One region of the Agrobacterium sp. GW821-FHT02D03 genome, then DNA from elsewhere that is predicted to be linked to it. Evidence: riboswitches for the same ligand, from Rfam matches in the RefSeq annotation. Region 1 holds a riboswitch; the other holds the start of a gene.

The links. Region 1 has a riboswitch for cobalamin ahead of AC07U5_RS15390 (ABC transporter substrate-binding protein). Riboswitches for the same ligand answer to the same signal wherever they lie in the genome.
Region 2: linked by a shared signal. The riboswitch ahead of bluB (5,6-dimethylbenzimidazole synthase) and the one ahead of AC07U5_RS15390 (ABC transporter substrate-binding protein) in region 1 are both predicted to bind cobalamin.

Annotation. Positions count from the first base shown of each region.
Region 1 covers NZ_JBWKVN010000002.1:418,597-423,309, forward strand. The annotation lists gene AC07U5_RS15380 (ABC transporter ATP-binding protein) at 1-658, opposite strand, end outside; gene AC07U5_RS15385 (FecCD family ABC transporter permease) at 655-1,674, opposite strand; gene AC07U5_RS15390 (ABC transporter substrate-binding protein) at 1,679-2,704, opposite strand; cobalamin riboswitch at 2,901-3,121, opposite strand; gene AC07U5_RS15395 (glucose/quinate/shikimate family membrane-bound PQQ-dependent dehydrogenase) at 3,257-4,713, opposite strand, start outside.
Region 2 covers NZ_JBWKVN010000001.1:1,812,409-1,817,121, forward strand. The annotation lists gene AC07U5_RS08495 (EamA family transporter) at 1-784, opposite strand, end outside; gene AC07U5_RS08500 (LysE family translocator) at 827-1,462, opposite strand; gene bluB (5,6-dimethylbenzimidazole synthase) at 1,569-2,255, opposite strand; cobalamin riboswitch at 2,448-2,627, opposite strand; gene AC07U5_RS08510 (TolB family protein) at 2,661-3,491, opposite strand; gene AC07U5_RS08515 (NAD+ synthase) at 3,530-4,713, opposite strand, start outside.

The DNA.
Region 1 (4,713 bases):
AAGGTTTACCCATCGCGACGAGCGCTCCCGCCTTCAACACGGCAACCCTGTCACAAAACATCGCCGCATGGTTGAGATCATGCAAGGCGGCGGCCACTGTCAGTTTCTGCTGTTGAACCAGATGCAGAAGTGCGATCTGGTGTCCGATATCGAGATGGTTGGTTGGCTCGTCCAGGAGCAGTATCTTCGGCTGCTGCGCCAAAGCGCGGGCAATATGCAGACGCTGCCGCTCTCCACCGGACAGCGTATGCCACATCCGTCTCCCGAAGCCCTCCATATCGACGTCATGCAACGCCTGATCGACAATCTCATCATCTTGAGGAGTCCATGGAGACAGGGCACCCTTATGCGGAATGCGGCCAAGCTCCACCGCCTGGCGAGCATTGATGCGCTCCTGCGTCTCCGCCTGCTGCTCGACAAGCGCGATCTGGCGCGCCACATCACGGCGCTGAAGCTGGTTCAACGACTTGCCATCCAGCAAGACTTCGCCGGAGCGCGGTTTTCTCAGGCCAGAGAGCATGGCCATGAGGCTCGTCTTGCCCGACCCGTTGGGTCCGACGATGCCAAGAAACTCGCCGGCAGAAAGATCGAGGCTGATGTTCTTGACGATATCGACGCCGCCCGTCGCCCAGCTTAGGTTGCGCGCTGACAGCATCATGCCGCCCTCCTTCGCTGCGAGAGGATGAGCGCAAAAGCCGGCGCACCAAAGAGTGCGGTAATCACACCAATCGGTAGGACTTGGCCAGCGATGATGGTGCGGGAGAGAATATCGGCAGCGATCATGAAGATGGCGCCGATCAGCGCGGCGGCCGGCAACAGGCGTCCGTGACGAACACCGACAACAAGACGGGCTGCATGGGGAATGACGAGACCGATAAAGCCGATCGATCCGACAATGCTGACCATCACCGCCGTCATCAAGGCAGACGTGCCCGTAAGCACGACATAGACGCGGCGCACGGGGATGCCAAGAGAGGCTGCCGACTCCGCTCCGAAGGTAAAGGCGTCCAGGGCGCGGGCATGCCAGAGGCAGACGATAAGACCGAACATGGCTATGGGAAGGGCAAGCGAGACATCCGTCCAGCGAACGCCGGACAGATTGCCGAGCAGCCAGAACATGATGCCGCGCGCCTGTTCCGCATTGGCGGCCTTGGTGACAATGAATGAGGTAAGCGCGTTGAACAATTGCGAACCGGCAACGCCAGCGAGGATGATTGCACTGTTACCCCGCCCTGCCCTCAGCGCCAGCAGGCTGACAAGCGCAAAAGCTACGAGCGCACCAAGAAATGCACCGAGCGGCAGTGTCAGCATGCCCGCGCCGAAGCCAAGGAGCGCGACGCTGACCGCGCCAGTCGACGCTCCAGCGGAGATGCCGAGAATATAGGGGTCGGCCAGAGGATTGCGCAGCAGCGATTGCAGCACGACACCGGAGACGGCAAGCGCTGCCCCGCAACAGGCGGCAACCACGGCGCGGCTCAAACGATAGTTCCAGATGATCCCCTCATCGATGGCATCCAGTGGGTATCCGGCGTGCCAGAGGCGATTGGCGACGGTCTTGGCGACAACCTCCATCGGAATGGAGGTTTCGCCAATCGAGGCGCCCAGCCAAAGCGCCACCAGAAGACACCCGGCTGCAATGACGGCAGCGCGGGTGTAAAGAAAGGGAACGGACATCCTCTTACTTCGCTAGGCCAAGTTGGACGATCTGGTCGGCCAGGACCTCGATGCCGTCGATGGTCCGGATCGTCGGGTTCATCGCCTGCGCATCCATGACGACGATATGGTTGTCCTTCACCGCTGGCATCAGGCTTGTGACGGGATCATCTTTCAGGAATTTCAGCTTCACGGCGATATCGTCGGCTGGAAACCGGCGGCGGTCCATTTTGCCCGCGACGATGATCGTGGGGTTGGACTTGGCGATGGTTTCCCAACCGACGGTCGGCCATTCCTCATCACTGTCGATGACATTCTTGATGCCGAGCGCCGACATGATGTAGCCGGGAGCACCATTCTTGCCCGCCACGTAAGGATCGATATCCAGTTCGGCGCTGGAGAACCAGAAGACAGCCGAGAGCTTACCATTCACGGATGCGATCTTCTGACGCGCAGCACCCTCGCGGGCCTTCAGGTCGGCGATGAGCTTCTCACCTCGATCCTGCACGTTGAAGATTTGCGCGAGTTCAGCAATTTCCTGATAGATCTGGTCCATGGTGAAGACCGAATGTCTGACACCATCGCCGCCGCCCGAATTGTCCTTACCCGTGCAATCGGCAGGCGACGTGTAAACCGGGATACCAAGCTCTTCAAATTGCTCAGGCTTTGCCACAATGCCTTCCGGACCGACATGCCATTGAAACTGAGCGGTTACGAGGTCCGGCTTTTTGGCAACCACACTCTCGAAACTCGGATCATTGTCCGCGAGGCGCTCGACCGTGGCGTTGGCCTCTTCGTATCCCTTGATAACCGGGCCGATCCAGACGGCCGTACCGACAACCTTGTCGGCCAGTCCGAGCAGATAGAGAATTTCCGTGGTGCTCTGACCAAGAGAAACGGTGCGCTGTGGAGCATGCGTGAAGGTGACGTCCCTGCCGCAATTTTTCAGCGTCAAGGGGTAGGTCGTTTCCGCAGCCTCTGCCGTTTTCGGCACGATCGAGAGCGCAGTGAGTGCAGCGGCCAGAAACGCGCCGGTGAAATGAAATGTCATGGTCCGATAATCCCCGAAATCGTCGACGTTGCCGACAAGCAAGACGCCGTCATGTGAGCGCGAATGAAACACTCATTCGACAGCCACGGGAGTGAGACGATCGAGAACGAGGGAAAAAGACAGATGGATGTGAGCGCTGAAGGGCGCAAATAACAATCATGACGTCTCCTGTTCAGGGCATCCCCGCCCGTGACATTGGAATGAACTTATGACGGCAGGTCTCCTGGCTCACGGATGATCGTCTTGCCCGCCTTCCCACGATAATTCGCAGTGGCCTGACGCAGGTGAATGCGCCACGAGTGCTCGACAATCCGCTTACAGTTGCGGGGGCAGCCACGGCATTGGAGATATCCCCTCACCGTGTTCCCTATTATTCCTCACGATCACTCGCTTGGAACCGTCGCCAGCCAGATAGACCTATTTGATCTCGTCCGTCAAGCAAGTCTATGTAATGTTATTACATATCAAAAACAAGTGGATCATTGTGCTGAGAATAAACAAAATGGCCGGAACGAAGTCCCGGCCATCAAGGGTTTTAGCGAAATGATCTGGTTATGGGAGCGTGTAGGCGATGACATAATCACCCGGCTTCGTCCCCACCGAACCGTGGCCGCCTGCAACCATCACGACATATTGCTTGCCGTCGTCGAGAGCGTAGGTCATGGGCGTGGCCTGCCCACCTGCGGGAAGGCGTGCTTCCCAAAGCTGCTTGCCGCTCGTCAGATCGTAAGCGCGCAGATAATCGTCCACCGCTGCGCCAAGGAAAGCGACGCCACCTTTGGTGATCATCGGACCGCCGATACCCGGCACACCGACCTTGAAGGGAAGTGGCAGCGGCGTCATGTCGTAAACGGTGCCGTTCTTGTGCTTATAGGCAACCTTGCCGGTTCTGAGATCGGCACCGGCGACATAACCCCATGGCGGCGCCTGGCAGGGAATGCCGATCGGGCTCAGGAACGGGCCCATCAGCACGCCATAGGGTGCACCATCATTGCGGTTCAAACCCTGCTCGCTGCCCTTCTCATCCTGACCTCGCGGGGGGATCTGGTCGCGCGGAACGAGCTGTGAGGTGAAGGCGAGATAGGTCGGCATGCCGAACATGACCTGGCGTTCGGGATCGACTGCGACACTGCCCCAGTTGAAGGTGCCAAAATTGCCAGGATAGATGATCGATCCATTCAGCGATGGCGGCGTGTAACGACCTTCGTAGTTCAGCTGATGGAACTTGATGCGGCAGGCGAGCTGATCGAACAGCGAGACACCCCACATGTTCTTTTCCTGCAGCGGTTCCGGCTTGAAGGTCAAGGCAGATGTGGGCTGCGTCGGCGCGGAGAAATCCTCGGGGATTGCCCCACCGGGTGCCGGCTCTTCGGTCACCGGCAGGATTGGCTCACCCGTCCGACGGTCCAGCACATAGATATCACCCTGCTTGGTCGGGCCAACGAGAGCGGGAACAGATTGACCATCCGGCTTGGTGATATCGAGCAGCACCGGCTGGGCCGGCACATCCATATCCCAGAGATCGTGATGCACCGTCTGCCGGACCCAGCGGTCCTGCCCGGTGTTTACGTCGAGTGCCACGATCGACGAGGAGTACTTCTCTACATTCTCGCTCCGACCCATTCCGAGCTGGTCAGGAACTTGATTTCCCAAAGGGATGTAGACGAGTCCAAGCGCTTCATCGACGCTGAATACGGACCAGCTGTTGGGAGAGTTGGTCGTATAGGTCTGACCCGGCGGAAGCGGTTGGGTCTGGGTAGGGTTTCCGGAATCCCAGTTCCATAGCAGCTCTCCGCTGTTCACATCGAAGGCGCGAATGACGCCCGACTGTTCCTGGGTGGAGTAGTTGTCATTGACTGCGCCGCCGACGATGATCTTGTTGCCGGCAATGGCGGGCGGCGATGTGGAGTAGTAGTAGCCAGCCGGATTGTACTTCATACCGACTTCGAGGTGGAGAACACCCTGATCGGCGAAAGACGTGCAAACCTTGCCGCTTTCGGCGTCGAGCG
Region 2 (4,713 bases), on a different contig from region 1:
TGATGTGTTCGGCGAAGGCGAAGTAGGCGCCGAGGAAGCCGACGATCGGCACCAGCAGAGAAAACGGCGCGACGGTTCCTGCCGGATAACGCAGCAGCAGAAAGCTCCAGATCCCTGCCCCGACAATCGTCGCGCCATAGGCCATATAGGCAACGACGGCGACCGTCATCATGTTGGCATTTGCCAAACCTTCGCCGATCGCCTGCGGGCCTTCGAGCAGCAGCGAAAGCGCGATCAGCGGCAGAACCGGTGCGAGACTTGTCCAGGCAACGAAGGAGATCGCGTTGACCCGTCCGACCTTGCGATTGACGATATTGCCGATTGCCCAGCTGAAAGCGGCACCGACGCACATGAGGAGAGGCACAAGAGCGGTCAGTTCCAGACGTTCAAGTCCGATCACCGCAAGACCGGAAAAGGCAACGGCGGCACCAGCGATATGGGACTTCAGCGGAATTTCACCGAGCATCGTCACGGCCAGCGCCATGGTGAAGAACGCCTGCGACTGCATGACGAGCGAGGCAAGCCCTGCAGGCAGGCCCCACTTGATCGCCGTATAGAGCAGGCCAAATTGCGCGCAGCCCATGACCATGCCGTAGACGACCATGTGCTTCCAAGGAACCTTCGGGCGCGGCAGAAAGAAGATGAGCGGCACGGCTGCGAAGAGGTAGCGCAAGGCTGTGAGAAACAGCGGCGGCATATCCATGACGCCGACCTTGATCACCACGAAGTTGAAGCCCCAGAGGAAGACGGTGACCAAGGCAAGAAGGATGTGCGGCACTGACATTGGTATATTCCAGAACTCGGCGCCGCACGGATTGGCGACGGTTTAGGCGACGGCTTTCTTCCAGCCCGCCGCGAGCAGTCCGGCACCAATCAATAGTCCGCCACCGGTGCGATTGACGACGCGCTGGACGGAGGGCTTGCGGATGGTGTTGCGGGCCGCACTTGCCAGCAACCCATAAAGAGCGGCGTTGCAAGTCGCAAGCACTAGAAAAGTAACTTCGAAAATAAGCACCTGCGGCCAGAACGGCAGGGTCGGCACCAGGAACTGCGGCAGGAAGGCAACGAAGAAGATGATGCTCTTAGGGTTCAGTGCCGTGACGATATAGGTGTGGAGGAAGATCTTTAGTGGACGCTCACGACCCGTCACGTCACCCTCGCCTTCAGCCGACGTGCCGACAGGCGCGCGCCAGAGCTTGATGCCGAGATAGATCAGATAGGCAGCGCCCACCCACTTCAAGACCGTGAAGAGAGCGGCGGAGGTCGCGAGCAGTGCACCAAGACCCAGCATGGACGCCGTCATGGCGGTAAAGTCGCCAAGCGCTACACCGGCAACGGTGGCGCTACTTGCCTTGCGTCCGTGACCAAGCGCGTAAGAAATGACCAGCAAGATCGTTGGTCCGGGAATGGCGAGCATGATGGCAGATGCGGCAACGAAGGCCAGCCAGTTTTCAATCGGCATAATATGATCCCCTCTCAAAATGAGAGTGAACTAAGCCACCGGCCATGAGGACTGGCAAGTGGATTTTTGGGCGCCGGGAAAGCAAGCTGCGCGCGGCGGAACCTGCCTATTTCTCGCCCCACCGGTCTTTGAAAATCAGTTCGTCCAGCGGCAAACGCTGACGCCAGCCCTTCACCGCTAACTCAGGCTCGGCATAGAGTTCCGAGACATAGCCGACGCAGAGCCACGCGACGATTTCGATGTGCTCAGGGATACCAAGGATTTTTCGAATATCGTCGTCATGGAAGATGCTGACCCAACCGACGCCGACCCCTTCGGCGCGTGCCGCAAGCCAGAGGTTCTGCACGGCGCACACGGTGGAGTAGACATCCATGCGCGGATTGTGCGTTCGCCCCAGCACGACATCGCCACCTCTTGTGGGATCGCAGGTGACGCAGATGGAGAGCGGCGCCTTCCGGATGCCCTCCAGCTTGAGGCTTCGGTAGAGCGACTGCTTATCGTCGGGAAACATCAAGGCCGCTTCCTCATTGGCGCGACTGAAAGCCTGCCACACGGCATTTTTGATGTCTGCATCGCTGACGAGAGTAAAATTCCATGGCTGCATGAAACCCACCGAGGGGGCGGAGTGGGCGGCGGAAAGCAGCTTGTTGATCAGTTCATCAGAAAGCGGATCGGATAAAAACTCGTTGCGGACATCACGGCGGGTCTCGATGGCGCGGTAGACCGCAGCCTTTTCGTGCCTGGCAAATTCATAGGCCGGCACCGGTCCGGGTCCATTATCATCAGGTCGCATCGTCAATCCCCAACAATGTAGAAAGACCACGAGTGCGCCTTAGAGCGCCGTGCGTCCTATTGGACGCACAAAGGACGCTCTATCTTCTTTGATCTACGCATCGTGCTTTCCGAAAATCGATTTCGATTTTCGGGCCGATGCTGTAGGCAGGGCACAAACGCTCTTCCTAACAACCTCCCGCCGTCCGCGCGGACTGGTCTATCGTGTCAGGCCGGTCTTCTGACTTGGCTTCGTCTGCCCGTTGCCGCCTTCCCGATTGCTCAGTGGCTTATGGCAACAGGCATCCGCCTCACAGCGTTGGGCACGTTGCGGTCTCGCACCGCATTCCCGATTCTCCTGCCAAAGGCAGGCACCTGACGACGTTGCGTATGGGCAATTGCCGATCGGAAGGCAAGCGCGCTACGTCTATCCAACCGGAAAATATCGCACATAGGCGAATTCATCACCGTCCGGTGACCAGTTGGGTGAGTTCATCGTTCCCTGCCCGCCAAAGAGATCGAAGAGCGTTTCGACGTTGCCACCATCCGGGTCCATCAGCCGCACGCGAACATCGAGATCACGCGGGTGGTCGAAGACGTCGCCGTCATAGGAAATGAAAACGACCTTGTCTCCCTTGGGAGATGGATGCGGAAACCAGTCGCCATATGGGCTATCGGTGATCCGCTCAACGCCCGATCCATCCGGTCTCACCCGCCAGATCTGCATCTGTCCTGTGCGGCTGGAGTTGAAGTAGATCCACTGACCATCGGGCGAATAATCCGGACCGTCGTTTCGCCCCTCGCCATGGGTCAGACGTGTTTCGGTGCCGGTTTCGATGTCCATGGCATAGATATCGAAAACCTGATCCCTGATCCCGCAATAGGCAAAGCTTTTGCCATCCGGCGCCCAACCATGCCAGTAGGACGGCAGGTTCCGCGTCATCAGTTTCGGCGTGCCGCCGACGGATGGAAGAAGATAGATCGCGCTCTTGCCAAACTCGACCTTGTCGGAAATGGCATAAAGAGAACCGTCGGGCGAGATGCCGTGGTCGTTGTTGCACTGAACCGCGAAGCCGGTGTCTACCTTATCGACCTCGATGTCTCCAGTAAGGGGCAGGCGGTAGAGGACGCCATCGCTGTTGAGCAGCAGATATTGCCCATCTGGAGACCAGTTCGGCGCTTCGAACAGTTTCTCGGTCTGCCAGACGATCCGATTTTCACGGGTACGGATATTGAATATCTCGACTGAACTTCGCATCGTTCCTCCCGCTGCGATTGCCCACCGACCCGTCGGACCTACCTGTCGCGGAATCGATTGGTAATAGGATACCTGCGATCGCGACCGAAGTTCTTCTTGGTAATCTTCACGCCAGGTGCAGACTGCCGGCGCTTATATTCGGCCAAGTACAACAGATGCTCGATGCGATGAACCGTTGCAACGTCGTGACCGCGCGCCACGATTTCGTCGACGGACATTTCCTGTTCCACCAGGCACTCGAGAATATCGTCGAGAACCGGATAGGGTGGCAGCGAGTCCTGGTCGGTCTGATTGGGCCGCAATTCCGCGGATGGGGCCTTGGAAATGATGTTGGCGGGGATGACTTCGCCCGAAGGCCCAAGCGCGCCGGGCGGCACGTGGGCGTTGCGCCATCTGGAGATGGCATAGACCTGCATCTTGTAGAGGTCCTTGATGGGGTTGAAGCCGCCATTCATATCGCCATAGAGCGTGGCATAGCCGACGGACATTTCCGACTTGTTGCCGGTGGTTACCACCATCGAACCAAACTTGTTGGAAACGCCCATCAGGATCGTGCCGCGCGCACGGCTCTGCAGGTTTTCCTCGGTGATGCCCTCTTCCGTTCCTTCGAACAGATCCGACAGCGCCGTCATGAAGCCATCGACAGGTTCGGCAATCGGAACGATGTCATAACGGCAGCCGAGCGCCCTGGCGCAATCGGCGGCGTCCTTCAGCGATTCTTCCGAGGTATAGCGGTAGGGCAGCATGATGCAGCGCACCCGCTCCTCGCCCAGCGCATCAACCGCGATTGCTGCGCAGATGGCCGAGTCGATGCCGCCGGAAAGGCCGAGAACGACGCTCTTGAAGCCATTCTTGTTGACGTAGTCGCGGAAGCCCAGCATGCAGGCCCGGTAATCGGCCTCCTCGCCTTCGGGAATATGGGAAACCGGACCATGGCTGCAGTGCCAGCCATTCTCCGTGCGTTTCCAGTCCGTGACCGCCAACGTTGCTTCGAACTGGCTCATCTGGAAGGCCAGCGTCTTGTCGGCATTGAAACCGAAGCTCGCGCCGTCGAACACCAGTTCATCCTGGCCGCCGAGTTGGTTGACAAAGACCAGAGGCAGGCCACTTTCAATGACCTGGCGGAGGGCGACCTGATGACGGACATCGACCTTGCCGCGATAATAGGGCGAGCCATTGGGCACCAGCAAAATTTCGGCGCCGGCCTCGGCCAGCGTCTCGC